4 regions of the Peribacillus sp. P4_D6 genome follow, and region 1 is predicted to be linked to each of the others. Evidence: riboswitches for the same ligand, from Rfam matches in the RefSeq annotation. Region 1 holds a riboswitch; each other region holds the start of a gene.
What was found. A riboswitch is a leader RNA that binds a small molecule or an ion and turns the genes downstream of it on or off. The one in region 1 is predicted to bind cobalamin.
Positions count from the first base shown of each region.

Region 1 (4,402 bases):
AAAAATCCCTGCAAATTTACTGAAAGAGGCCATGAATCCTCCTACCTCGGAAGGGAAAGCAAGAGCAAGTTGAACAGAAGTTACCACATAGGTGCCCAAATCCCCAAAAGCAGCTGCCAAGAATACGGCAAGTGAAAAAGACCATCCCAATTTAGTTGCGGCCTTGAAGACAAAGTAAGCAATGAAGGGTCCGCAAACGGCCATGGAGAATGCATTGGCCCCTAATGTCGTCAATCCTCCGTGTGCCAGTAAAACAGCTTGAAATAACAGAACGATGGAGCCGACCACACTCATGGCCAATGGTCCGAATAGTATGGAACCTAAACCAACTCCGGTAGGGTGCGAAGAACTTCCCGTAACGGAAGGAATCTTTAGGGCCGATAATATAAATACAAATGCGCCCGATAGGCCAAGTATCATTTTTGTTTCTGGGTTTTCCCTTACTTTGGACCTAATGGACCGGTAACCCAAGATTAAAAATGGAAGCGTCACGGCCCACCAGAATATAGCCCATTCTATGGGTAAAAAGCCCTCCATGATATGCATGGCCAATKCCCGTTTCGGGACAAAAAGCAGTAAAATGACAAAATAAATAATTTTCCAATTGGTTCTTTTCATTCTTTCTCCTTTCAACACTTTTTATTGTTCTGATCAATCTTGAGAAGAAAAGCGGCGCGCCCAAACTAAAAAGCACTTCTCTCAAAGGAAAGAAGTGCGTAATGAACAGGAATTTTGCAGCATGAACCAACCATGGGCCATTTTGCCTGATCCGCACGCCCATCCTCGTAGGCTGAAACAGTTTCACGCTTCATGGCAGGTCTCCTGGCTTTGGTTCATCATCCCATTACATCCTTCCCATCTCATTTGACAGTGGATTAAAGTTAACGTAATGGAACTTCCCTTTACAGTGGCGGGACCGCTCCGGATTTTCACCGGCTTCCCTTTTAAGCTGAATTCCGAGAAATTCAACACCATGAAACTTATGTAATTATTTAGAAAATTCTCGTATAGTGTACCATAAAGAAATAATTCCAGCTACACTATCTTTTTTTGGAGGCCGAAATTTGTTGCGAGGAAAGGATTGTAACTGGTTTTACACGTTTAAACTTTTCTAAACAGTCGGAATAAACTATTGAATTTTGACAAAGTTGTTATATGATAGATTAAGTTAGTTGGAAATGTATAATAAAACCAAATATTTCATTTTAAAAGTGCCCTTGTGTGAATAAGCAAGGGATAATAGGGAAATCGGTGAAAATCCGATGCAGCCCCCGCTACTGTAAACGCTGATGAAATTGTCGATAGCCACTGGCATGATGCCGGGAAGGGACAAAGTAAAATGAAGCGTAAGCCAGGAAACCTGCTTTTAAAATTGCATGATACTTTTCGGAGGGAAAGGTAGAAGGACTATGACGATTTTGGGAGGATTTGGCATGCTTGCCTTTGGCTCCTCATTCATATAGTTTTTTTAAAACCTTGACTCTTATGTTAAGGTTTTTTATTTTGCCTTTTCCCTGAACTCAGGAGGAAGAAGATGACTACTTGGAACTTGACGGGTACAAATACGCATCTGTTGATTTGTAATGGGAGCAGCTGCATGAAAAAGGGCGGGGAAGAAGTAACCCAAGCGATTCGCGATGAAATTGCTTCAAAAGGACTGGATCTGAAAATCCATACAACGAGGACACGCTGTAACGGAAGATGTAAGGATGCCTGCGTTGTGATTGCCTATCCCCAAGGAAACTGGTATCGAGTGGAAACGCCTGATTTCGGTCGGCAGATCGTCAGTAATATCGATGATGGTGAGTTTGTTCCACAGATGATCTAYCAGTACAATGACGGGGAAATGACCCCTAATCCAGATTTTCCTGCTCATACGRGTATTTCAAAGAACAAAGCGTAAAAGGAGATGTCTTAATGAGTACAAACGGTAAATTATTCGTCGTGGGCTTTGGGCCCGGGAATTTTGAACACATTACCAAACGTGCCGTCGAAGCCCTTCAAGAAAGTGACTACATCATTGGTTATAAAACTTATGTTGAACTCATTCAGGGACTGCTAACAGATCAAACGATCATAAGTACGGGGATGACTGAAGAGGTATCACGTGCACAGGAAGCAGTGAAACAAGCGGAGCTGGGAAAGAAAGTGGCGGTGATTTCCAGTGGGGATGCCGGAGTTTACGGGATGGCAGGGTTGGTTTATGAAGTATTGATTGAAAAAGGCTGGAAAGAAGAAACTGGAGTGGRCATTGAAGTCATTCCTGGCATTTCTGCAATCAACTCATGTGCGTCTTTACTTGGGGCGCCCGTCATGCACGATTCGTGTACGATCAGCCTCAGTGATCATTTAACTCCTTGGGAACTGATCGCTAAAAGGGTTGAAGCAGCTGCAATGGCAGACTTTGTCATTGCACTTTATAATCCGCGCAGCGGCAGGCGGACCCGGCAAATTGTTGAAACACAGAAGATTCTCCTTCGCTACCGCTCGCCGGATACACCTGTCGGGTTGGTGAAAAGTGCTTATCGCGATAGGCAGGATATTGTCATAACCAATTTGCAGGATATGTTGAATCACGATATTGGAATGTTGACAACCGTCATTATCGGTAATTCATCCACCTTTTTATATGATGACAAAATCATCACACCAAGAGGCTATCAGAGAAAATATACGCTGAATTCGGAAAAGCAAACATTGAAGCCGCATCAGCGACTGCAAAAAGAAGCGGAACCGTGGGCATTAGATCAAGAAGCCTTAACCGAGTCCGCTGGAGGAGTTGGATTACTTACAAAAGCACCAGAAAAGAAGCCAGCTTCCTATGAAATGGCAATGGAGGCCCTGTCAAGAGTCAAGGGTCAAGTCGTTAAGCAGTCCATTCAGCCGATTGTTCAGCAAAAAATGGAGTCGGTATTTGAACTTGCCGTTAGTCCAGGTGTGGCGAATAAACAATTCACTCCCAAACAAATGATGACACTTGCGGAAGTTGTCGGGGAAAAGGGAACGATGGAGTATACGCCAAATCATAAAATCGTCTTAAAGATCCCGACAATGGATCCGGAAGTCATTACAGGGAAATTGCAATCAGCAAACTTTCTTTTGTCGCCAATTGGGGATGTACTGACATTAAAAGCCTGTGATTTCTGTGATGGTGAAAAAGCGGAATCCATTCCTTATGCGGACGAAATACACCGGGTGCTTGGCGGAATGAGCATGCCCAAGGAACTGAACATAGGTTTTAATGGGTGTGGGATGGCTTGTTATAGTGCTGTGATGGATGATATCGGGATTGTCTTCCGAAAAGGGAAGTTCGACTTATTTCTTGGAGCTAAACCGGTTGGAAGAACAGCCCATCCGGGTCAGCCGGTAGCGGAAGGCATTGAACCGGAACAGCTTGTAGAACTGATCACGGACATTGTCGGCGAGTATAAGCAAAATGCCCATCCAAATGAGCGGCTTTTTAAATACTTCAAACGTTCGAAAAAGATACAGAATTTTTCTTATCAGGACATCGCTCCCAAAATAAACATAGAGCCTGCGCCTTGTGAAGACTAATCAAGAGGGGGAAAGTAAATGAAAGCAGTTTTGTTCGTAGGACACGGAAGCCGGTTGGCTTCGGGAAATGAAGAAGTCCGTCATTTTATTGAAAATATGATTCCGGCATTGGACGGGCGTTTCCTAGTGGAAACGTGCTTCTTGGAATTTGCGGCACCGAATATATCCAAAGGAATCGATAATTGTGTAAAACGAGGGGCTACTGAAGTTATCGTCATACCGATCATTTTGTTGCATGCAGGACATTCGAAACTACATATCCCAGCTGAAATAGAGGATGGGAAAACCAAGTATCCAGAAGTGAAATTCACATACGGCCAAACGATCGGGGTCCACCATGATGTATTGACGATCCTGACAGACCGTCTTGAGGAAGCGGGATTCGATACGACCTCTGAACATTCTGAGACAGCGATATTGCTAATTGGCCGAGGTGGCAGTGATGCTGATGCCAATAGTGATATATATAAAATTTCACGATTATTATGGGAAAAATTAAGCGTTAAATGGGTTGAAACAGCCTTCATGGGTGTAACGGACCCTCACGTGGATGAAGGTATTGAACGATGCATCCGATTAGGGGCAAAAAAAATTGTGATGTTGCCATATTTCCTCTTCACTGGGGTGTTGATGGAAAGAATGGAGGATATGCTGAAAGGCTATCAAGAGCAATATCATGATCGAGAATTCATATTGGCAAAGTATTTTGGATATCATCCAACCTTACAGAACATTCTGCAAGAACGAGTAATTGAAGCCAGTGAAGGCAAATCAAGCGGGGCGCGTGATTTGGAAAACTATCGTAAACATGTCGAGGAACATGGACATGCTCACCATCATCACCATC
Region 1 is NZ_JBFUIQ010000143.1:4,264-8,665, forward strand. It holds gene AC1DVB_RS23235 (energy-coupling factor ABC transporter permease) at 1-618, opposite strand, end outside; gene AC1DVB_RS23240 (hypothetical protein) at 684-812, opposite strand; cobalamin riboswitch at 796-991, opposite strand; cobalamin riboswitch at 1,193-1,382, shown strand; gene AC1DVB_RS23245 ((2Fe-2S) ferredoxin domain-containing protein) at 1,535-1,903, shown strand; gene cobJ (precorrin-3B C(17)-methyltransferase) at 1,918-3,555, shown strand; gene AC1DVB_RS23255 (sirohydrochlorin chelatase) at 3,574-4,402, shown strand, end outside.

Region 2 (8,406 bases), on a different contig from region 1:
GAGGTGATCACCCCGATCGGCAGTTCCGATGGGGCAATGATCGTTCGTGCTACAAAATCGGCCAATATCAAGAATCCGCCTCCTATCAACAATGACAACGGAAGCAAATGTTTATGGTCAGGTCCCCAAATCTTTCGGACAAAATGAGGAATGACCAATCCTACAAAACCAATCGCCCCTGAAACGGCAACGGCTGCCCCTGTCAATGTCGAACCGGCTATCAAGATCCACATTTTCCGCCGCTTGACGTTCACACCTAAGTGTTTTGCCCGGTCTTCCCCGAAAGTCATCGCATTCAATTCTTTTGTATTCATGATCAAGGTCAACGAGCCAATGATAAAAAACGGCAAAATGATTACGATATAATTCCAGCCGCGCATTGAGACGCTTCCCATCAGCCAGCCGATGATTTGTCTTAATTCATCACCCGTCAGCGCAATCATCAATGAAATGAAGGCACTTAAAAACGAGCTGAAAATGATTCCCGTTAAAATGATCGTTTCCACTTTCATCGACCGATCCATTCTTTTTGCAAAAGTCAGTACGCAGAGCATCGTGAGCACTGAACATAAGATGCTCAATGCCGGAAGAGTATATAAACCGATGAATGGCAGTGATATATTCAAAAATATCGTCAATACGGCTCCGACCGATGCTCCTGATGAAATACCTAATGTGTAAGGATCAGCGAGCGGATTCCGGAGCAGTCCTTGAAAAGCCGCACCCGCGATCGCAAGTGATGCCCCAACCAAACCAGCGAGCAGCACCCGCGGCAAGCGGATGTTCATCACGATATTCGTAAGCATCACATCCGGATCGGCAGAAATCGGCAAGTGGAAAATCTCCTTGCCGATTATTTGTATAAGTACGGGAATCGGAACTGGCACCGAACCAAAGGAAATGCCTACCGTCATTGCGAATAACAAAATGAACAACGCAATCAAATAAGCAAACGCCCATTTAGTTGTCAAATTGGTTCGGATAGACTGCTTTGGCAAGTTCCTCTACTCCTTCTATTAAGCGTGGACCGGAACGGGTCACCAAGTCAGAATGGACATCAAAGACTTGGCCATTCTTAACAGCATTTACGTCTTGCCATCCTTTTCGGGCCTTCACTTCACTTACTGCATCTTTCGTATAATAACCATACGTTGTAATGATGACATCAGGATTTGCAGCAATCATCGACTCTTCATCAATTTTTGCCCAACCGTCCAATTCAGCAGCCGCATTATCCGCTGAAATAATAGTAAGCATCTCATTCATGAACGTATTTTTTCCAGGTGTGTATATTTCCGGTGAAGGCGAAACTTCCACTAAAACGGTCTTCCTATCCTCTTTCTTTACGGATTTGGCTTTTTCCTGGATATCCTTGAGCTTCGTTTTCATATCCGCAACGATTTCGTTTGCCTTATCATGTTCTCCCGTTGCCTTTCCAATCATTTCAATAGATTCATAGACTTGGTCAAAGCTTTGTGCATCATTGACTACGAGCACATCTATTCCAGCATCCTTAAGCTGCTGTAAACCCTCATTTGAATTATGGGCACTTGATGCATGCGCAAGAACAAGGTCAGGCTTCATGGAGACAATCAGCTCCGTGTTCATTTCCATTCCGCCAACTTTTTCAATTTCTTTCGTCTCTTCCGGGTAATTATCATTGTCGGAAACACCAACGACCTTTTTACCCAAACCAAGTGCAAAGACCACTTCCGTATTACTTGGTATCAACGAAACGATTTTCTTCGGTTCTTTTTCTATCGTTACCTTTTCCCCACTTGCATCTTTAATCGTAATCGGGAAAGCCTCGTGTTGAGCATGGTTCGTTTGCTCTTTTTCTTTTCCTTCATCAGCAGCACCACCGCAGCCTACCATCATGCCTGCAGTAAGCAACATTAACAGTATCAGACCAAAAATCTTCTTCATTTTCATTCCCCACAATCTTTTTATTTAATTTCTTCATACCTAACAGAGAAAACCAACACTGGAAGATACCCCCAAAAACAAAAAGCATCTCCCGTTAAACGGAAGATGCTTGCATGGCAACAATATCAATACGGACTCTTTCTTAGGGTCTGCCACACACCTTCCCATCCGCGTAGGTTACAGGTGTACGAATTCTGGCAGGTCTCCTGGCTCATGGTCATCGTCAACGGCACCTTCCCATATCTCATACAGTGGTACACAGCCGTAAGCTCCCATATACAGTGGCGGGACCGCGTTGGCATTTCACCAACTTCCCTTTTAAGTCATTAAGACACCAAATCGTTCATATGTATATAATTTTCACTGCCTTCATTATACACCATGTAAGAATCGATTATTATATGATTTTTCTGAACAAGTGCAAAATGCCCCTTCCACCTTCAATGCTTTGAAGCATTTTCAATCAGCGACGCAAACCCATTGAGCGATAACCCTGGTGAAATCCGAACTCGATGCAGAGCATGCATCCCTTGGTCGCTTGAAGCTCCCCCAGGTTCGGTAGTGACTGCCATCTTGTATCCAGCTTCTTCTGACAGCCTGAGACTCTCTTCGTTATACCGGCCAACCGGATAGGAAAGCACTGTCGTGTTCTGGTCGAGGATATGGTCGAACAGCACCTTCGACTGAACCATTTCCGCTTCTTGCTGCTCTGCCGTCATGCGGTTCAGCTCCAAATGGCTGATGGTATGGCTTTCAATTGAAATCCCATCCCTGCTCATCTCCAACATTTGATTTTCAGTCAGGTGATGACCTTTATCAATGGACTTCCCGATCATGAAGACAGTTGCTTTCATATCATGTTCTTTTAATATCGGGAATGCCTCCGTGTAGTTATCTGTATAGCCATCATCAAAAGTAATCCAGACGCACTTCTCACTTGGCATCCGATTCTCGGTTAAAACGAGGAATGCTTCTTCAGGGGATAATGTATAGTAACCATTCTCCCGAAGCCAAGCCATCTGTGATCGGAATTCCTCCCTTGGAACCCGAAGGCCATTCCCTTCAGAAATACTGTGATACATCAATATCGGAAGCTGGACCGGGGACTCGGCCTTTAACCAGCCTCCCGTATCGATTTGCCCCTCCGAATCCTGCCCGGTCCCATTCTCAGCCGCTTCGGCCACTTCAATGTCATCTTCCGCAATCGGTGCAGCCGTCTTTGTGCCTATCCCCTCTAAAATCCCTTGTGTGCATCCAGGTAAAATCAAAACCCCCAGCAATGCCGCCATCCTTAAAACTCTATATTTTTTCACTATCATTCTCCTGATTTTTTTATAGTATAATAGTACCAGAAAACCAGTGGACAATAAAGTATTCCATTTAATGAAAAAAGAGGAAAAACGAAAGCTTAGCGACACGCTAAACATTTATGAGGATTTTTTTTCATAAGTATGTGCTATTAGCTTGAAAAGTTTGCCTATAAGAAATATAATAAATAAGTCGTCGACTTTAATATATGTCCCAGTAGCTCAGCAGGATAGAGCGACAGCCTCCTAAGCTGTAGGTCGTAGGTTCGATTCCTATCTGGGACGCTAAAGTTTATAAGCCCTGTTATAATGCGGTTTCTCCGTGTTGTAGCAGGGTTTTTTTCTGTTGGTATGACCGTAAAATCCGGAGATTGTATGTAGGATAAAAGCATTTCTGTACGTAGGAAACAGTGATATTCCATATCACTATTATTTTTCTATGTTTGGAGGTGCTTTTTTTCATGAAAAAACACGTTATTAAACAGCGTGGAACAGCGTTAAAGGAACGGAAATTGACCAGTAAGACTACGGAAAGTTTCACGATTGAATACACACTGCATGAAGCCTTAGATATTTTTCTACGTGCAAAAGTTGCTGAAGGTGTCCGACAGCGAACATAAGGCGAATATGTGTGAAGTGAAAAGGATATTTTCGAAAATTCTTGTTGGACTATAGTAAAAGGGGTTTATCAGTGATACAGACTGATAAACCCCTAAATTCATTTTATTGAAAATTAATCACTTCTATTTCTTTATTGTTAAAGAGCGTTTCCACGAACCATTCCATTTAAATCCAATAGGGTGTACTGCAATTATAACACCTAGCACATAAACCCCATCAACAGTTATGTTAGCAGTACCTTTTGTACTGTTCTTTTTACTGAAGGATGCCTTCCCGCCTTTATGTAACCAGTCAACTTCCAAATTAATTCCAGTTAAGTAAGAATCGTAATTAGAAACTGATACAAACTGAGGTTTTTTATTAACCAATTTATATTTGTATTTTATTCGAATATTCTTGTATGAACCTAGTACGATTTTCCCATTTTGAACTGGTGACCACCAGTTCAAAAGTTTTGAGCCACTCTTTGTAGTAGCAAAATGTTTTAACCTGTCCCATCCGGGTATACAAATACTGTAAGACATTCTCACCAAAGGAGATGATAGTGCATGATGAGTACAATCAGAAGCCAATGGAACAAAGAGAATGACGCAGCGGTGTTTAGTCCCGGTGATCAGCGTTAGAGTCAATTGAAGAGTTGGATGATAATCAAGCATGGGAATTACTAGTCTTCTCATCCAAAGGAGGAAGATACGATCATGAGTATTTACAGCCTATGGAATCCAGAGAATGATGAAGCAATTTTCAGTCCGGGTGATCAAAAGCCATTCAGTACGCTCATACGAGTAGATTCGGATAAACACACACACACTGACAAAACACTTGAATATGAATTACATGGCACCGTACTGAATGAAATTTAGTCGAAGCAGGAATATACCGAAAAAGGATGGAGCGATTGCTCCATCCTTTTTCTTTTATTTATCGAATTTCAGTTTCGCCAAGGCATCTGCCAATGCAGTATTGATCGGCTCTTCTTTATTTTGCTTTTTCATATAATTGGATACTTCATTTTTGGATACTTTTTGATTTTTATTTTGACCTCTACGTTTATTGTAAGAAGATAGTTTTTCGTGAAAACCGCATTTACAGGTGAATGTCTGTGCTTCTCCTTGACCGCGCATTTCCATCTTTTTATGACATTGCGGGCATCTGGCATTTGTTACACGTGAAACACTTTTTTTGTGGCCGCAATCACGATCTTGACAGACAAGCATTTTTCCCTTTTTACTATTCACTTCCAGCATCAGCTTGCCGCAATCAGGACATTTCGTTCCTGACACGTTATCATGCTTGAATTTTTGGTCACTATTTTTGATTTCATGGACGATATTTTTGGCGTAGGAGCGCATATCGCCGATGAAAGCCTGTTGTGGCAGCTTTCCTTTTGCTATCGCAGTTAACTTTTGCTCCCATTGAGCTGTCAAAGCTGGAGAACGCAAGTCTTCAGGTGCCAATTGAAGAAGTTGTTTTCCTTTCGAGGTGACATGAAGGCCCTTTCCTCTCTTCTCGATCAGGAAGCTATTGAACAGTTTTTCAATGACATCCGCACGTGTTGCAACAGTTCCAATCCCGCCAGTTTCACCAAGAGTCTTGATGAGCTCTTTGCTTTCCCCTGCCATGAAACGAGCGGGATTCTCCATTGCCGAAAGAAGCGACCCCTCATTGAATGGTTCCGGCGGTTTCGTTTCACCCTCTGTTTGTTTCACAGTCGAAATGGTTAAACTGTCACCTTTTTGAACGTTCGGAAGCAGTTGCTCCGCAAGGCCATCTTTAGCTTCTTCCTCATCGAATTGGTGATCATAAACTTCCTTCCAACCTGACTTCAGGATGACCTTCCCTTTTGCCATGAACATCTCCTGCCCCATTTTTGCGGTGATGGTCGTTTGTTCATATTCAAAAGGCGGCATCAATACAGCAAGGAACCTTTTAACGACCAAATCATAGATTTTCGATTCTTTGTCGCTCAGTTTTCCCGGCAGCGGCGTTTGCTCAGTGGGGATGATTGCATGGTGATCAGAAACCTTGCTATCGTCCACGAACGATTTATTTGTTTTAATCGGGCTGCGCAGGATCCTCGATGCATACTGGGCATATGGTTTAATGCTTACAGCCTGTAATCTTTCTTTTAGCGTATCAACCAAATCCGTTGATAAAAAGCGTGAATCCGTCCTTGGATAAGTCAAGACCTTATGGCTTTCATATAAGCGCTGCATGATCGATAACGTCTCCTTCGCCGAATAGCCGAATTTCTTATTGGCGTCCCGTTGAAGTTCTGTTAAATCATATAAAGAAGGGGAAAAACTTTTCTTATGTGCCTTGTTCACTTCAACCACTTCTGCACTTTTCCCCTTAACGGCTGCAAGAACCTTTTCTGCCTTGTTTTTATCAAAAGTGCGGATATCTTTTGATTGGGCATCTTGCCAGACGAGGCGCAAATTGGGTTCCGCAATTGCCGAAACGCCATAATATTTCTTAGGCTGGAACTGTTTTATTTCCTCTTCTTTTTTTGCAATCATCGCAAGTGTCGGCGTTTGAACCCTCCCGCAGGATAATTGGGCATTATGCTTGGTCGTTAGGGCACGCGTCGCGTTCATCCCAACGATCCAGTCTGCTTCCGCCCTTGCTACAGCAGAGGCAAATAGGTTTTCATACTCCTTGCCATCTCTCAGATTTTTAAATCCATCTTTGATCGCTTTATCCGTTACAGAGGAAATCCAAAGCCGCTTGACCGGCTTCTTCACATTCGCTTTTTCGAGAATCCAGCGTGCAACAAGTTCCCCTTCACGGCCTGCATCCGTTGCAATGATGACATCCTTGACATCATTGCGATTCAATTGTGTTTTAACCGATTGAAACTGTTTGCCTGATTGCTTGATCACGACCAATTTCAAAGCAGGCGGCAACATGGGCAGGTCCTCAAGGCGCCACGTTTTATATTTTTCATCATAAGATTCCGGATCTGCATGGGTAACCAAATGACCCAGTGCCCAAGTGACGATATACTGATCGCCTTCAAAAAAGCCATTCCCCTTTTTCCCGCAATTCAACACTTTCGCTATATCTCTGCCGACCGAAGGTTTCTCGGCCAGTACGACTGTTTTACTCATATTAACATCCTTTCGCTTTTAAACTGGTTCCTCTATTATCTCATATAATTTATGCCAGGGCGATAATGCACCATGGCATTGGATCGGTTGGTTCACTTTAAGGATTCCCCGTACCCACATATATGTAAATTAATAGATTAGATAGCATTCCCGTGCAGATTTTAGTATGATGAAACGTAGGGATTTTTTCAAATTAATTGGGAGGTTCAATATAAAATGAGCTTACTTTCTATAGATAAATTAGCACACAGCTTTGGCGACCGTACTTTATTCAAGGATGTATCATTCCGCCTGATGGCCGGCGAACATGTTGGTCTGGTCGGGGCAAATGGTGTCGGGAAATCAACGATGATGAATATCATTACAGGGCAACTCATCCATGATGATGGCCGGGTCGAATGGACACCTGGTGTCGAATATGGCTATCTTGATCAACATACGATACTTTCAAAAGGTAAATCGATTCGCGACGTCTTACGGGATGCATACTTACCTTTATTCGAGCAGGAAAAAGCACTGAATGAAGTTACAGAGAAAATGGGTACGGCCACTCCGGAGGAACTTGAAGAACTCTTGGAACAAATGGGTGAAATCCAGGACAAGCTGGAAGCCGGCGGTTTTTACAATCTGGATATTAAAATTGAAGAAGCGGCACGCGGTTTAGGGTTGGATGCAATCGGTTTGGACCGTGATGTCTCTGCCCTGAGCGGCGGACAGCGGACAAAGGTTTTACTAGCCAAGCTACTTTTGGAACAGCCTGAAGTACTGCTCCTAGATGAACCGACGAACTACTTGGATGTGGAGCATATCCGCTGGCTGAGCAGCTACTTAAAGGAATATCCTAATGCATTCTTATTAATTTCGCATGATACCGAGTTCATGAACGGCGTCGTCGACGTCATCTTCCATCTTGAATTTTCTAAACTGACCCGTTACACGGCAACTTATGAAAAATTCCTTGAGCTGGCTGAATTGAATAAAAACCAACATATTAACGCCTATGAAAAACAGCGCGAATTCATTAAAAAGCAGGAAGATTTCATTGCAAAGAATAAAGCACGCTATTCAACGACCGGACGGGCAAAGAGCCGTCAAAAGCAATTGAATCGCATGGAACGCATCGATCGTCCGGAAACTGCAATGAAACCTACCTTTGACTTTAAAGAGTCACGTGCGAGCAGCCGTTATGTCTTTGAAGGTGAAGATCTGGAAATCGGATATGACCGCCCATTGCTTCCGAAGTTGTCCATGACCATCGAGCGGGGAGAAAAAATTGCCGTGGTCGGCTGTAACGGAGTTGGTAAATCCACTCTATTAAAAACGATTTTGGGTAAAATCGATCCTCTAGGCGGTAAAAGATCACTTGGCGATTTCCTTTTTTCTTCTTATTTTGAACAAGAAGTGAAAGCAGGCGATACGACACCGATCGATGAAGTATGGAA
Region 2 is NZ_JBFUIQ010000001.1:311,345-319,750, forward strand. It holds gene AC1DVB_RS01465 (FecCD family ABC transporter permease) at 1-998, opposite strand, end outside; gene AC1DVB_RS01470 (ABC transporter substrate-binding protein) at 961-1,926, opposite strand; cobalamin riboswitch at 2,106-2,280, opposite strand; gene AC1DVB_RS01475 (polysaccharide deacetylase family protein) at 2,367-3,215, opposite strand; tRNA gene AC1DVB_RS01480 (tRNA-Arg) at 3,445-3,518, shown strand; gene AC1DVB_RS01485 (hypothetical protein) at 3,695-3,853, shown strand; gene AC1DVB_RS01490 (hypothetical protein) at 3,977-4,510, opposite strand; gene AC1DVB_RS01495 (hypothetical protein) at 4,553-4,717, shown strand; gene AC1DVB_RS01500 (DNA topoisomerase III) at 4,772-6,964, opposite strand; gene AC1DVB_RS01505 (ABC-F family ATP-binding cassette domain-containing protein) at 7,181-8,406, shown strand, end outside.
Region 2: another riboswitch for cobalamin. It lies ahead of AC1DVB_RS01470 (ABC transporter substrate-binding protein); the one in region 1 lies ahead of AC1DVB_RS23245 ((2Fe-2S) ferredoxin domain-containing protein).

Region 3 (8,406 bases), on a different contig from region 1:
CGTAAAGCTAGCAGGAAAGGGATATCCATGTTTTTGATTTTTAATTATGAAATAGATCTCTACCGTTTTACTCCACTCCCCCTTAGCGGGAATTTCACAAAATCCTATAGGGGCCCCTTACGTCAAAAATGGCCAAGCCATTAACGGAAATCCCATTCGACTGACTTTATTACAAGCTTTACCTGTATGCATTCGCCTACCTCGATATAATTGACTTCCCTCACATGATAGCTCAATCACCTTTTATACCAATTATTCTCTCTTAAAGCATTTTCCTTCGTAAGATAAGAAATGAATAGCCCTCGATTTGTCGTTTATATTATCCATATAGATAGAATAAAGGACTCATGCTATAATTTAGTGCGTTAAAAAAGAAATGAACACACATATATAAAAGAAGGAGTGTTTCTTTGAATACATCTGCTTACAAAAAGGAATGGTTCGGCAACGTTAGAGGAGATGTTCTTTCGGGTATTGTCGTTGCCTTGGCATTGATTCCAGAGGCGATTGCCTTTTCGATCATTGCTGGCGTTGACCCAATGGTTGGTCTATATGCCTCATTCTGCATTGCCATCGTCATCTCCTTTGTCGGCGGAAGGCCGGGAATGATATCGGCTGCCACTGGCGCAATGGCACTCGTCATGGTCGACCTTGTTAAAGATCATGGCTTGAACTATTTACTTGCTGCAACCATATTGACTGGTTTGCTGCAAATTTTACTAGGGGTTTTAAAAATCGGGAAATTAATGAAGTTCATTCCGAAGCCAGTCATGACTGGTTTTGTGAATTCTTTAGCCATCTTGATTTTCACGGCACAGCTCACCCATTTCGTGGGCGAAACATGGATCATGTATGTCATGACAGCCGTTTCATTAGCTATCATTTATCTTTTTCCGCTAATCACGAAAGTCATACCTTCACCACTTGTCGCCATCATATTCATGACGATCGTTGCAGTTACCACGGGGGCTACGGTGCGGACGGTTGGGGATATGGGGCAATTGACCGAAGCGCTTCCGATGTTCATGCTTCCAGACATCCCTTTGACCTTCGAAACTTTGGCGATCATTTTCCCTTATTCCATTGCCCTTGCGTTTGTTGGACTGCTTGAATCGTTATTGACGGCTCAAATTGTCGATGAGATGACTGACACGGACAGTAATAAGAATAAGGAAGCCAAAGGCCAGGGGATTGCGAATATCATCGCCGGATGTTTTGGCGGCATGGCAGGATGTGCGATGATCGGCCAATCCGGTATCAACATTAAATCTGGTGGAAGAGGCCGGCTCTCGACATTTGTAGCGGGCGCATTCCTTATGGTATTAATCGTTGTATTGAATGATGTCCTTATCAAAATACCGATGGCTGCACTTGTCGCAGTCATGATCATGGTTTCAATCGGGACATTTGACTGGTCTTCCCTAAAGAGGCTCACTAGAGCTCCTAAGTCGGATGCAGCCGTGATGATCGTGACGGTCCTCATTGTCATTTATACACATGACTTATCAAAAGGCGTATTTGCCGGAGTGCTTTTGAGCATGATTTTCTTCTCGGCTAAAATTTCTAAAGTGGCAGTAGAGAAATCGGCAGACATCCAGGCTAAGAAAATCACTTATCGTATCAGCGGACAAATATTTTTCGCTTCTGTCCAGGACTTTGTTTCAAAGTTCGACTTCAAGGAAAAAGCCGATGCAATCGTCATTGACTTCTCCCATTCCAAGATCTGGGATGCTTCAGCAGTTGGTGCTGTCGATACGGTTATTCTTAAATATCAGCTCTTGGGAATACCTGTCCAAGTCCAAGGACTCGATGAAGAAAGTTCGACATTGCTTGAAAAACTCGCCACCTCAGAAAGTAAAATATCTTAAAGAAGTAAAATTCTGCTGAATAGAAACTTTTCAAACCGACAAAATAGATAACATGAATCATTTCCTTTTGAAAGGAGCGAAAAGCATGACACCCGAGCAGGATTATACGGCAGCAAATCTGTCACCGGATTTATTGAATGAACTGAAAAGCTTTGAAAGCAAACTTGGCGAGGAAGCCAATAAAGAATTGATTGTCATCGCCTATGAAAAAGAAAAGGAATCTTTAAATTAAGAAAAAAGACTCAAACACCCTTAATGGGATGGTTGAGTCTTTTTTTGAATGTACAAAAAAAGGCTGCCCAAGTTTTAATGAGCAACCCTTTTCCTGAATTATTTGCTGAATACGTCGGTTAAGACCGGAACGATTTGTTTTTTACGCGATACAACGCCTTCCAAGACGGCGATGTTATTGTTTAATGAAACGTCATATGCCTTTTCAACCGCATATGCCGCTTTACCAAGGGCCAAGGCAACGGAATCATTAGTCAGGATATCCGTAACGACGAATAGGAACAAGTCCAATTCCTTCACTGCGATGACCGCTTCAATCGCTGCTTCCAATTCTGCTTGCTTAGCAAGGACTTCGTTCGGATCAACGGCATTGACCTGTGCTATTTCCACTTTAGCCATTCCCATGGAGAATTCCTTGGCATCAAGAGTGATGAGCTGGGCAATCGTTTTGTCGCTTAAGTCAGCTCCCGCTTTCAACATTTCCAAGCCATATTTTTCAGCGTCGACTCCAGCAATGGCAGCGAGTTCCATTGCTGCTGCAACGTCCTGCTCCGTGCAAGTCGGCGATTTGAACAATAAAGAATCGGAAATGATGGCAGACAGCATAAGACCTGCGATTGCTTTAGGGACTTCAATGCCGTTTTCTTTATAAATTTTATTTAAGATGGTTGCCGTACAGCCAACTGGTTCCGCACGGTAATATAATGGATCGCTTGTTTCAAAGTTAGCGATACGGTGATGGTCGATAACTTCCAACACACGGACTTGGTCAATATCTTCAGCGCTTTGCTGACGTTCGTTATGATCGACCAGGATTACGCCATCAGCTTCCCCTGCAACTTTTTCCACAAGACGGGGAGCATCGAATTTGAATTGGTCCAATGCATATTGAGTTTCACCATTCACTTCACCCAGACGAACTGGTTCAGCGTTGATACCTAGCTGTTTTTTAAGATCTGCATAAGCGATTGCTGAACAGATTGTGTCTGTATCCGGGTTTTTATGTCCAAAAACTAATACTTTTTCCAAGATTTTATCCCCTTTTTCATAAATATTTTTCCGCGAATCCCCTCAGTGCAATAACGGAGAGCCACCTTTACTAGACACTTTATTTTAACACAAAATCCCGTAAAATCAGCGCTTGATTTATCCATTCCCCCATAAAATCTTTCATTCCCCCACCCTCTTCCATCACTTTGTCAATAGATAAGGATTGGTTTTTTTCAAATATATTAGTTGAATTATCATCGTATATGGCTTACGATAATATAAGCAGAAATACTAGATATTGATTACATAAACAATTCCAATAACTATATATAGAATTTTTATAATCCAAGGTGCCAGTGATGGCTGAAAAGGGAATCCGGTGTAAACCCGGAACTGTCCTCGCAACTGTAAATGTGACGAAATGAGAAAACCACTGTATAGCTCTCTATACGGGAAGGACTCAAAGTAGGATGATCATGAGTCAGGAGACCTGCCTTGAATTTTTCACGTTTCTTATTCTTCGGGGATTGAGATGATGAAACGATAGTATAACGGCTATTTTTTCATGCCTCTTTTATTCTATCGTTTGATCCGCTCAATTCTTTGGGCGGTTTTTTTATTTTAGCGGAAGTTAACAAGGAGGATTATTAATGACTCAAACATATAACTCTACCATAAGTGAAAATGACACAGAAGCGAAATCCATCCAGCTTGAGATGTTATCGAAGGAATTCGAAGGCCGTCTCGATATGGAAAAGTTCAAAAAGCGTTTTACAAAATGGCTTGATCGCAAAAGTGACTCAACCGAAGAACAGGCTTCAAAAAAACTGATTCAGCTCGCTCTTGAAGGCGTGGATATCGATGCCCCGGATTGGACTTTCGTTGCTGCAGCAGAACTGTTGAATACAATGTATAGGGATGCACAGGCCAATCGAGGTTATGAAGGCAAGAGTTATGGCCCATTCTATGAGCTGATCACAGAACTCTCCCAGCTATCGGAAGGTCAGCGTTATCCCATTTATAAACCAGAACTGCTATCTTCATATACAAAAGCGGAAATTGAGGAATTGGGATCGGTGATCGACCCGGAAAAAGATAAATTATTCTCTTACATAGGCATCTACTTATTGAATGACCGTTATCTGGCCCGCCCAAAAAAGGACAAGGTCTTCGAACTGCCGCAAGAACGTTTCATGATCATCGCGATGGAAATCATGCGAATGGAAAAAACGGAGCACCGCCTGCAACTGATAAAAGAAGCATACTGGGCCATGTCCAACCTTTATATGACCGTTGCGACTCCTACACTCTCCAATGCAGGTAAAACACATGGACAGTTAAGCTCCTGCTTTATCGACGCAATTGAAGATTCCATCGACGGAATTTACCTATCAAACTACGATGCGGCAAAAGTATCTAAATTCGGCGGCGGTGTTGGTCTTTACGTCGGTAAGGTTCGCTCGCTTGGTTCCGATATCCGCGGTTTCTCTGGAAACAGTTCCGGCACGACGCCCTGGATTCGACTATTCAACCAGACAGCTGTAAGTGTCGATCAATTGGGGCAACGTAAAGGCGCCATCGCGATTTACTTGGATGCCTGGCATAAAGATATCATGAGCTTCCTCGATTTGAAGACTCAAAACGGGGATGACCGATTAAAAGCACATGATATTTTTACAGGTGTATGCATACCGGATTTATTCATGGAGGCTGTACGCGACAGAAAAGAATGGTATCTTTTCGATCCGCATACCGTTAAGCAAACCCTTGGATTTTCACTTGAAGATCTTTATGACGAAAAGAAAGGCGAAGGAAGCTTCAGGAATCATTATGCACTTGCTGTCGAGGCCGCAGAAAATGGCACGCTTCCAAACTATAGCTTTGAAAAAATCAATGCGATGGACATCATGAAAAGCATCATGATTTCTCAATTAGAAGAAGGCGTACCGTATATGTTCTACCGCGATGAAGTGAATCGGAAGAATCCGAATAAACATAAAGGTATGATTTATTGTTCTAACCTTTGCACGGAGATTGCCCAAAACCTAAGCCCTTCGACGATCACGGATGAATATGAAACAGAAGATGGAGATGTTGTTGTGGTTCGTAAAAGCGGCGATTTCGTTGTCTGCAACCTTTCATCCATTAACTTGCCCCGAGCGGTGGGCAGCGATGTTCTGGAAAGATTGATTCCCATTCAGATCCGTATGCTGGACAATGTCATTGATGTGAATAATCTTCCTGTCAAACAAGCATCCATCTCGAACAAACGGTACCGGGCAATTGGTTTAGGAACGTTTGGATGGCATCATTTACTTGCCACACAGAATATTTATTGGGAATCCGATGAGGCTGTTCGCTATGCAGATGCTTTATACGAAAAGATCGCTTACTTAACTATCAAGGCATCCAACGAACTGGCCAAGGAAAAAGGATCTTACCCATACTTTGAAGGTTCTGATTGGCATACAGGGGACTATTTCGAACTGCGTGACTATACAGATCAAAAATGGCTGGATTTAAAAGCAGACGTGCAGGAGCACGGAACCCGTAATGGCTATTTAATGGCGATTGCCCCCAATTCATCGACAGCCAAAATCGGTAATTCCACGGATGGAATCGATCCTTTGTATGAAATTGAATTTTACGAAGAAAAGAAAAACTTCAAATTCAAGGTGACCGCACCAGGCTTGACGCCAAATACGTATGAATATTATAAAAAGACGCGATTCAATTTGGATCAACTGGAAAGCATCAGGCAAAATGCAGCCCGCCAACGCCATATTGACCAAGCAATCAGCTTTAATCTGTATGTACACAATACAATCAAAGCGAAGGTCCTTTTGGACATCCATTTAACGGCATGGGAAAGCGGGTTGAAATCAACGTATTATGTTCGTTCGACGTCTTCCGAATATGACAATGCCTGCGAAAGCTGTTCAAGTTAACGTCAATCATGACCCAGTAATCTATTCTTAAAGGAGTTTTCACGAATGACCAATCATATAAAAAAAATTCGGATGCTCGAACCGACGCATCCAACAAAGGCAACCGGTGTTTTCAAAGGAGAAGCTTCAGGCTTCCTCCTTTGGAACGATATACAGTATGAAAAATTCTATGATACCTATACACAGCTCATCAATAACTTTTGGAAGCCTTCGAGCGTGAACATGATTCAGGATAAAAAGCAGTGGGGCGAATTGGATGAAGATATCCAGGACGCTTTTCTCGAAATCCTTACGATGATTGCTGGAATGGACAGTCTTCAAACGCCCACTTTAGTAGAGATCCTCCGGTACATAAAAGATCCGGCGGCAAAAGCTATCTTGGCCAACATGGCCCAGCAGGAATCGATCCATAATGAGTCTTATTCCTATATCCTTGCTTCCTTGATTCCGGTAGGCAAGCAAAAACAGCTTTTCGACCGCATCAAAGAACATCCTGAAGTGATTAAGCGTAACCAACCGATCGTTGATGCTTATCAAACGTTCGTGGACGATCCCAGCCCTCAGCATTTATTCGAGGCACTGATCCATTCAACGAACCTTGAAGGGATTTATTTCTATTTGGCTTTCGCCTTTTATTATAATCTAGGACGCCAAAATCTAATGACCGGTTCAGCTACGATGATATCCTATATTCATCGCGATGAAATGGTCCATTTCGATTTCATTGGCATGCTCGTTCAAATCTTGATGTATGAATATCCTGAGTTAAATAATGAAGAAAACACGAAGTTCATCTATACAACGATTGAAAAAGCAGTCGAACTCGAAAAGGAATGGTCTGAATATATGCTCGAAGATATCCAAACGAAAGCCGATCTCGATTTGGAAGAATTCAATGAGTACATCGAATATATCGCCAACAAACGGTTACGTATGCTAGGCCTTGAAAATTTGTATAAAGAGTATGGCGAGAACCCGATGCCATGGATCAAAACGTTCGATGATGAATCCATCGGCCTTACCAAAACCGATTTCTTCGAACAGAAGTCAAGGACATACAGTCAAGTAAATGCCAGCAATGGGTTCGATGAGCTGTAAAATCGCCATTGTCTATCATTCTGCCGGCGGCAATACAAAAGCGCTTGCCGAAGCCCTCGCTGCCCTTTTACCTGAGGCTTTCTTATATCGAATGAATGAATTCGATTTACGTACATTGCCGGATTACGATGCCTTGATCGTCGGCACCTATACATGGGGCAATGGGGAGCTTCCCGCTAAATCAGCAGCCTTTTATAAAGAACTGGAACAGTTGCCTATCGCTCGCCTGAAAACGGGAGTCTTCGGCACTGGCGAAACCAATTATAATCATTTTTGTGGGGCGGTCGATCATTTCCGGGATATGTTATTTGCGAAGAGCCAGTTATTGGTGACATTGAAGATAGAACAGATGTATCAAGAATCAGACCTGCACAGACTTCAAAAGTTCGCTTCGCTATTCCAGAACTGACTGAAAGGGGATTGCGTTTTCGCATATCCCCTTTCAGTGTTTTTTTTAAAACTTGGCTCCCTCAATCATAGCAACGGTAAGCATGAAGTATAATGGAGAAAAAAGGAGATGATATCCAATGACTGAGAATATAACCCAGTTCCTTCCTATCCTTTTCATGCTAGTGCTTGTCGCATTCGTTATATTCATCGTGTTTTTCCTGTCAGGGCATTTTAATCGTACTAAACGGATCGAAGAAAAATTGGACAAAGCATTAAAGGAAATCGCCGAAAAAAAGGAAAAATAAAAAGACTCCAAAATCGGAGTCTTTTTTTTATATGCGTTCAATTATTTTTGAACGTTAGCAGCTTGTGGTCCACGAGCGCCTTGCTCGATTTCGAAAGAAACTTCTTGGCCTTCTTCAAGCGTTTTGAAGCCTTCACCTTGGATAGCTGAGAAATGTACGAATACATCGTCTTGGCCTTCAACTTCGATGAAACCGAAACCTTTTTCTGCGTTAAACCATTTTACTTTACCTTGTACCATGATAGTTCCTCCTGTGTTTGGAAAAATCCATTTTATTACTATTTTTGGTTCTGGATAATGTTTCAAGAGGAATCCTATTACAGTAAATCCTTCTATCAAACTTTTCCGAACAAAAATAATTACTCATATTATATCATGGAAAATCCTAAAAAAACAAGATTATCGCCGTAAATCAACCGACAAATTATCCTAAAATTCTACATATTCCTCTTCTTGCTTTGTCGGAAGCCTTCGTCCAATAAGTAGCGCTCCGCCTCAACCGGACTTTCGAAACATTCCTCAAGATTCGACCCTGAATAAACATTCCAAAGCAGGTCTTCCTTTTGAAGTGTAAGCT
Region 3 is NZ_JBFUIQ010000026.1:40,295-48,700, forward strand. It holds gene AC1DVB_RS11030 (SulP family inorganic anion transporter) at 411-1,868, shown strand; gene AC1DVB_RS11035 (hypothetical protein) at 1,954-2,100, shown strand; gene AC1DVB_RS11040 (manganese-dependent inorganic pyrophosphatase) at 2,199-3,128, opposite strand; cobalamin riboswitch at 3,421-3,601, shown strand; gene AC1DVB_RS11045 (ribonucleoside-diphosphate reductase subunit alpha) at 3,740-6,037, shown strand; gene AC1DVB_RS11050 (ribonucleotide-diphosphate reductase subunit beta) at 6,083-7,135, shown strand; gene AC1DVB_RS11055 (flavodoxin domain-containing protein) at 7,107-7,544, shown strand; gene AC1DVB_RS11060 (hypothetical protein) at 7,663-7,830, shown strand; gene AC1DVB_RS11065 (cold-shock protein) at 7,872-8,069, opposite strand; gene AC1DVB_RS11070 (hypothetical protein) at 8,267-8,406, opposite strand, start outside.
Region 3: another riboswitch for cobalamin. It lies ahead of AC1DVB_RS11045 (ribonucleoside-diphosphate reductase subunit alpha); the one in region 1 lies ahead of AC1DVB_RS23245 ((2Fe-2S) ferredoxin domain-containing protein).

Region 4 (8,406 bases), on a different contig from region 1:
GAATTGCAATCATTAGCGCTCCCATTTACCGCTAACTGGGTTCATGATGAGAAAAATCAAACATACATTGCCTTGTTGAAAGAAGAAAGTGATCATATTTCACAGCTTGTTTCAGCTGTCGTATCTCATTTTAAAATAAAGGACATCAAAATTCATGAAACGTCCATTGAAGAAATTGTTCGCAACATTTACGAAGAAGGCACTGTCTGACTCTCTTATCATTAAGAAACAACGTGTCTATCAAGAAGGGGGAGGGCCATGGGGAAGTATCTTGCCATGATCCGCATGCGTTTTTTGATGATGCTTGCGTATCGAACGGATTATTATACCGGCATTTTAATTTATAGCATTAATATCGGTGCTTATTATTTCTTATGGAATGCGATATATGGAGAAAAAAGCTCCATCGAAGGACTTTCAAGCATGCAGATGACAACCTATGTTGCGGTTGCATGGATGGCGCGCGCTTTTTATTTCAATAATATTGACCGCGAAATCGCCACTGAGATTAAAGACGGCAAGGTTGCCATTGAGATGATCCGGCCTTATAACTATTTAGGCATGAAAACGATGCAAGGACTTGGGGAAGGGATATTCCGTTTTTTCTTCTTCTCGATTCCAGGAATGCTGCTGGTAGCTTTCATTTTTCCTATTGAATTGCCGCGCGATCCGGCTGTATGGGGGATCTTCGGCATTTCCTTGCTGTTCAGTTTCATCATCAATACACAAATTAATTTATTGACGGGAATCACTACCTTTTTCTTATATAATAATGCCGGATTAATCCGCGCTAAAAGGGTTATCATTGATTTATTTTCCGGTCTGCTGCTGCCCATCAGTTTCTATCCTATATGGGCGCAGGAAGTGATGAAATATTTACCCTTTCAAGGGATCAGCTATGTACCAAGCATGATTTTTACGAACGGTTACAGTTCAGGCGAAATTGGCATGGCGCTTTTACAGCAGTTAATTTGGTGCATCATTCTCATAATACCGATTCAGCTTTTATGGATAGTCGCAAAAAAACAGCTGATTATTCAAGGAGGTTGACGGGATGTTTTATGTATCGATGTTTTTTCAATATGTGAGTCAATATATGAAGACAAGACTGCAATATAGAGCCGATTTCTTCATGGAAATCCTATCAGATCTGCTGAATCAGGTCGTGAATCTGGTATTTATCTTGGTCGTTTTCGGACATACGCAATTTTTAAGCGGCTGGAGCCGTGAAGAAATCATATTCATTTATGGATTCTTCCTTATCCCTTTCGCCCTTTTTTCGGCCTTTTTCAACATCTGGGATTTTAATGACCGCTATATCGTCAAAGGTGAAATGGACCGGATATTAACAAGACCGATACATAGCCTGTTTCAAGTCATTTTAGAAAGAATCGAGCTTGAAGCGTTATTTGGAGTTGTGACCGGTTTGATCATCATATTCTATTCGGCGATTTCATTGGATCTTCAGCTTGCGTGGTATGACCCGATTCTTTTCATCGTTTTTGCAATAGGCGGGGCACTTGCCTATGCAGCCATATTCGTTGCGATAGCAAGCATTGGGTTCTGGTCGGATGCGAAAACATCCATCATGCCAATGATGTACAATATCGGGAACTACGGGCGCTATCCTGTTGATATTTATAATAAGGTCATCCGTTTTGTCCTTACATGGGTGCTGCCATTCGCGTTTGTCGGTGTCTATCCGGCATCTTATTTCCTAAGAAAAGAAGAATGGTATGCATATGCATTTGCCACACCTGTAATTGGGGTTGCCTTTTTCGTGATATCCATTTTCATATGGAATCAGGGAGTGAAGAGGTACCGCGGGGCAGGGAACTGAAAGAACCCCTTCAACAGATTCATGTTGAAGGGGTTTTTGTTTAGTTCCGTTTTTTCTTTCTTTCAATATATCTTGCTTGGGCTTGAACATATTGCTGTTTTTCCTCTTCCGTTTCCGGAATGACCTGAGGTACGTTTGTCGGCTTACCGTCTTCATCAATGGCAAGCATCGTTAAAAAAGCGCGTGCCGTAAGCTGTTTTTCACCTGTTAATAGGTTCTCTCGCTCCACTTTCACGAATACCTCCATTGATGTGCGATGAGTACAGGTGACATAAGCTTCAAGGTTGATCGCGTCCCCTGTTTTGATGGGGGCCAAAAAATCAAAAGAGTCGCTTGAAGCAGTCACAACGGGTTTTCGACAATGTCGCATAGCGGAAATGCAAGCTATTTTATCCACATAGGCCATTACTTTTCCGCCAAAGATGGTATTATGATGATTTGTATCCGGTGGAAAAACAAGGTCGGTTAAAAAAGTCCGTGACTGCTGTGTTGGATGGGCAGCGTTCTTTTCAATCATTTGCCTGCTGGTTTACTAAAAGGTTTTTACGGACGACTTTTGCTGCTTCGACCATGTTTTTCAGGGAAGCGACGGTTTCCGGGATACCCCTTGTTTTCAGGCCGCAGTCGGGATTGATCCAAAACTGGTCTTTATCCAATACCTTGATGCCCCGTTCAATCATATCGACCATTTCTTCCACTGCCGGCACACGCGGGCTGTGAATATCATACACCCCCAGGCCAATGCCTTTTTCATATGTTTTTTCCTCGAATGCGGAAGCGAGCTCCCCATGACTGCGGGATGTTTCGATGGAAATTACATCGGCATCGAGGGAGGAGATGACATCCATGAAACTGTTGAAGTCGCAATAGCACATATGCGTGTGAATTTGGGTTGTATCCTCCACGCTAGATGTGGATATCAAGAATGAATTCAATGCCCAGTTCAAATACTCGTCGCGATCGCTTTTTTTCAATGGCAGACCTTCTCTAAGTGCAGGCTCATCAACCTGAATCATTTTAATTCCAGCAGATTCCAAGGCAATGACTTCTTTTTCTAAAGCGAGCGCCAGCTGAAAGCAAACATTCTCCCTGGAAATATCATCACGGACGAAAGACCAGTTCAAAATCGTAACAGGACCTGTCAGCATTCCCTTCACCGTCTTCTTCGTCAGTGATTGTGCGTATACACTTTCCTTGACTGTCATCGGTTCGATGAAATGGATGTCGCCGTAGATGACTGGCGGTTTCACGCAGCGGGATCCATAGGATTGTACCCAACCCTTTTCTAAAAAGACGAATCCGCCTAATTTATGACCGAAGTATTCAACCATATCCGTCCGTTCGAATTCCCCATGAACGAGAACATCCAAACCGATTTCTTCTTGGATTTCGATCCACCTGCCGATTTCTTCGTTAACGAATGTTTCATATTGCTTGGCTGTCCATTCTCCTCTATTGAATTTCCCGCGTGCTTGTTTAACTTCAAATGTCTGCGGAAAGCTGCCGATCGTAGTCGAAGGGAGAAAAGGTAATTTGAAAAATTCCTGTTGTTTTTGGTAACGGTCTTTAAATGGAAGCTGACGGCCGGCAGTCCTGTTTTTAACCTTTTCGACATTGGATTGTACAGACCCGTGGTTTCGGACATTTGAATTGGCTAACGTTTGAATCGTAAATTTATTGACATCCACTTTTTCGGCGATTGCTTCAATGCCTTGATTATTCCCTTTGACCAAAAGTGTGATTTCCTCAAGTTTCTCATCAGCGAAAGCAAGGGCCTCTTTCACTTCTTTTGAAAGGGCGGTTTCATTACGAACGGTCACCGGGACATGAAGCAGGGAGCAAGAGGGCTGTAGCCAGATTTGGTCCTCAGCTACCTGTTTCTTAAGTGTCTCGATCAATTCGATTTTTTTGGATAAATCGGATAGCCAAATGTTTTTTCCGTCAATCACACCCGCTGCAAGCACTTTGTCCTTCGGGAAACCAAATGCCTCAAGGTTACTTAAATTCCTTCCTTTATCATGTACAAAATCAAGACCGATTCCTTGGACTTTTAATTCGATGACTTCTTGATAGTGTTCCACGGCATCAAAGTATGTTTGTAGCATGATGTTCAGGTTTGGTGCTGCTTCATTCAGTTTTTCATAGAGGTAAGTAACAGTTTGCATATCATCTTTGGAAATGGATGAAACAAGGGAAGGTTCGTCCATTTGAACCCACTTCACGCCTTCTTGCTCCAACTCCCGCAGGATTTGCGTGTATAGGGGAAGCAGACTCAGGATGATGCCAGGGATTTCCTGTTTATTAAAGCCTTTTGAAAGGGAGAGGAAAGTATAAGGTCCGATCAAAACGGGCTTCGATTCGATCCCTAGCTTTTCCTTGGCTTCCCGATATGCTGTAAGTGGTTTATTTTCTGTTAAAGTAAGCTGTGCCAGTTTTAATTCAGGGACAATATAGTGATAGTTTGTATTGAACCATTTCGTCATTTCTGAAGCGACTTCATCATTGTTTCCCCGGGCCATTGAATAATAAACGGAAAGGGGGACACTTCCGCCTTCATAAGCTGAATAACGTTCAGGAACAAGACCGAACATGACGGACATATCGAGCATTTGATCATAGAAAGTGAAGTCGTTGACAGGGATGATATCAATGCCCCGTTGCTGCTGTTTTTGTAAGTTGCCTATACGGATTGCCTTTAGTTGTGCCGTAAATTCCGCTTCATCGATTTTACCTGACCAGTATGCTTCCAATGTACGTTTCCATTCACGATCTTCCCCGATTCGAGGGTAACCCAAACTGCTGCTCTTCAAAATTCCCATCCTCCTACATTCAATTGATCAAACAATAAAAAAAGCATTCCTAACCGTCAAAAAAGAAAGTTAGAAATGCTTAAAATAAAGAGGCATGCAAAATGCCCCTTACAATTATAAGGTCCCTAACACCTCCCTATCTCCCGTAGGTTAAAACAGTGTTGTCGAAATAGGCAGGTCTCCTGACTTGGGGAATATCATTAGCGGCTGGCCTTCCCGATCCGTTGATCAGTGGCATATTGATTGACGCTAACATTCCCATTACAGTGGCGGGACCGTGCCGGAATTACACCGGACTTCCCTTTTAATCCTAATGAAAATTAGGAACCTATTTCCACATATGAAATTTTGCAAAACCTGCCTTGTTAACTGTTTGCAGGTCAAAGATTTATAAAATAAAAACTATTATAAAAATTTAGACAATCTTAACATATCCGACCAAAAGGGTCAACATGGAAAAAGGATTAGGGAAAGTTTCCGTTTAATGCGTTTGTCGGTGATAAGGCTGATTCCTAAAAAGAATATATTGTTTGGACAGGGAGTATGTATAGAGGAAGTGGCGTTTTGAAATGGGGCGTGGGGGATGACTTTCTACATCTTGATTGCAGGGATCATTTTTTGCATGGTGATGAGCATTCGTACGTTATTTCTTGTTGAGTCGGGAGGAAAGAAATTTTCTCTTGAGGATATGCTGTGGCTTGGCAATTTATATGCGACGATATTAGTTGGATTTGCACTGATATATTTATTATACGAGCTTCAGAATCATTCGGTGATTCTTGATATGGGCAATCGGTTGGATGGGACTTTCTATGAACAATTGAAGACTTCTTTTTATTTTAGTGCGATGACGATGTTTTCTGTAGGATATGGAGATATAGCCCCGATTGGCATGGGTAGGATGATAGCTACCATTCAGGCCTTCATTGGGTATACACTGCCTGCAGCGTTCGTGATTCGTACGGTGATCGATCTGGAGCAGAAAGATAGGAAGGATAAATGAAAGTTGTGTTTCTTTCGATTATTGGGTACTCTTACCATAATGAAAGAAATGGAGGGTTCAATATGACTGTTAAAATTGGCGAAAAAGCACCTGATTTCAAACTCCCTGCAAACAATGGTGAAATGGTTTCCCTATCGGATTTTAAGGGGAAAAACATTGTATTATATTTTTACCCAAAAGACATGACGCCAGGTTGCACGACGGAGGCCTGTGATTTCCGGGACCATAATGAGCAATTCGAGGAATTGAACGCGGTCATCCTTGGTATCAGCCCAGATCCAGCGGCACGTCATGAAAAATTCATCGAAAAACATGGATTGCCTTTTCTGCTGCTGGCTGACGAAAATCATGAAGCGGCTGAATCATTTGATGTTTGGCAATTGAAAAAGAACTTCGGCAAGGAGTATATGGGCATTGAACGTTCAACTTTCCTGATTGATAAGGCTGGAAATGTAGTCAAAGAATGGCGTAAAGTAAAGGTTAAAGGCCACGTCGAAGAAGCGCTTGAAACTCTTCGCGAACTCGAAAAATAAGGGATAGGCAGATGAAGGATGAGAGGATAACGAAGCTTGCAGCCAGGCTGGTTCATCATTCGATACAATTACAGCCTAAAGAGAGAATCCTCATACGGGGGCATATCAACACGAAACCATTATTGAAAGAGTTGATTGATGAAATATACAGAGTGGGTGCTTATCCATATGTGGAACTCGAGGACGATGAGATAAGCCGCCACCTGTTACTAGGGAATGTGAAGGAGCAGCTTGACACAGCTTCACAATGGGCCTTGAAGAAATATACGGATATCGATGCGGTCATCATCATCACTGGGGAAGAAAACAATGCGGAAATGACTGATGTTCCCATCGAGAGGCACCGTCTTCAAGGGGAGGCCATGAATTCCCCTACACTTTTTTATGTAAACAACCGACGTTGGGTCTTACTTAATTATCCCACCAAGGCATCAGCGCAAAAAGCCGGCATGACCTTCTATAGGTACGAAGACTTTCTTTTGAACGTATGCACAATGGATTACGGGAAAATGGAGGCGGCTTTGAAGCCGTTAAAACATTTGATGCAACGTACTGACAAAGTCAGGATCGTTTCACCAAGGACAGATTTGACCTTTTCCATCAAAGGCATGCCGGCCGTCATATGTGCCGGAAAAAAGAATTTACCGGATGGGGAAGTATTTACGGCACCCATAAAAGATAGTCTCAATGGAAGGATATCCTTCAACACACCCACAACCTATGAAGGAATTACCTTTAGTGACATAGAATTGAACTTGAAAAAGGGGAAAATCATTAAAGCGACTTCCAATCGTGATCTTGAAATGAACCAAATTCTGAATATTGATGAAGGGTCCCGGTTTATAGGGGAGTTCGCTATTGGAATCAATCCATACATATTGGAACCTATGGACGATATTTTGTTCGATGAGAAAATAAGCGGGAGTCTGCACTTGGCTCTTGGGCTTGCCTATGATGAAGCGGATAATGGAAACCGGTCATCGATACATTGGGATATGGTCTTGATCCAGCGTCCGGAATATGGGGGCGGTGACATCTATTTCGACGACGTCCTGATCAGAAGGGATGGCTTTTTTATTTTGCCGGAATTACATGCATTAAACCCAAATTCTTTAAAATAAAGCCTTTTTTAATAAGGATGAGGCTTTTGTCCAACTCAAAAAGGGGACACCCGAATATGCTTTATTAAGGGAATACCTCCTCAGAGAAAGTTGCACGGGACACATAGAGCCCGTGTTTTTTTATGTTAATAAAAGGGGGAGATAAACATGTTAATACTTTCGACTGTCATTCCGAATGAAGGTATCCAAATGAAAATGATGAAAGCTTTTCCTGATTTGAACTTCATTTATCAAAAAGGATGGAAAGATGGGCCGCTTCGTGAAGCGGAAATCTTAATTACATATGGTGAAGATTTAACTGAAGAAATCATTGAGAAAGCAGCGAACTTGAAATGGATCATGGTCATGAGTGCAGGGATGGAACTGATGCCATTTAAAGCCATCGAGGAACGAGGCATTATGGTGACCAACGCAAGAGGCATACATAAAATCCCGATGGCTGAGTATACGATAGGGATGCTTTTGCAATATGAAAAGAAATTGAAGCTGCTTATGAAGAATGAAAAGGAAGAATTGTGGGATAGAAAGATCGAAGTAGGGGAATTGAATGGCAAGACCATGCTCGTATTGGGTGTGGGTGCAATAGGAGGGAAAGTGGCTCGTCTTGGGAAAGCCTTTGGGATGAAGACGATAGGAGTGAACCGGAGCGGGAAACCGGTGGAATCCATCGATCACCTTTATGACCTGGATCATTTATTGGTAGCCATACCGGGAGCCGATTATATTGTATCCGTCCTGCCAAGTACGGATGAAACAAAGGGCCTTCTGAAAAAAGAACACTTCAAAGCCATGAAAGAATCTGCAGTACTCGTGAATATTGGCCGGGGCGACCTGATTAAAGATGAAGTGCTGATCGAAGCCTTGGATTCCGGGGAATTGTCTCATGCCATCTTGGATGTATTTGATCCGGAACCTTTAGGAAAAGGGCATCCGTTTTGGAGGATGAAGAATGTTACAGTCACACCGCATCTTTCAAGTAAAAGCGGAGAATATTTACCAAGGACCTTTGCCATATTCGAAAAAAATATGCGTGAATACCTGAAAGCTGGAAAAGACTTCACCAACGTAATCGACTTATCTAGGGGATACTAAGTTCAAT
Region 4 is NZ_JBFUIQ010000017.1:2,487-10,892, reverse strand. It holds gene AC1DVB_RS08230 (ABC transporter ATP-binding protein) at 1-210, shown strand, start outside; gene AC1DVB_RS08225 (ABC transporter permease) at 259-1,050, shown strand; gene AC1DVB_RS08220 (ABC transporter permease) at 1,055-1,840, shown strand; gene AC1DVB_RS08215 (acyl-CoA thioesterase) at 1,881-2,357, opposite strand; gene metE (5-methyltetrahydropteroyltriglutamate--homocysteine S-methyltransferase) at 2,350-4,659, opposite strand; cobalamin riboswitch at 4,806-4,997, opposite strand; gene AC1DVB_RS08205 (potassium channel family protein) at 5,234-5,653, shown strand; gene bcp (thioredoxin-dependent thiol peroxidase) at 5,716-6,186, shown strand; gene AC1DVB_RS08195 (aminopeptidase) at 6,198-7,307, shown strand; gene AC1DVB_RS08190 (D-2-hydroxyacid dehydrogenase) at 7,455-8,399, shown strand.
Region 4: another riboswitch for cobalamin. It lies ahead of metE (5-methyltetrahydropteroyltriglutamate--homocysteine S-methyltransferase); the one in region 1 lies ahead of AC1DVB_RS23245 ((2Fe-2S) ferredoxin domain-containing protein).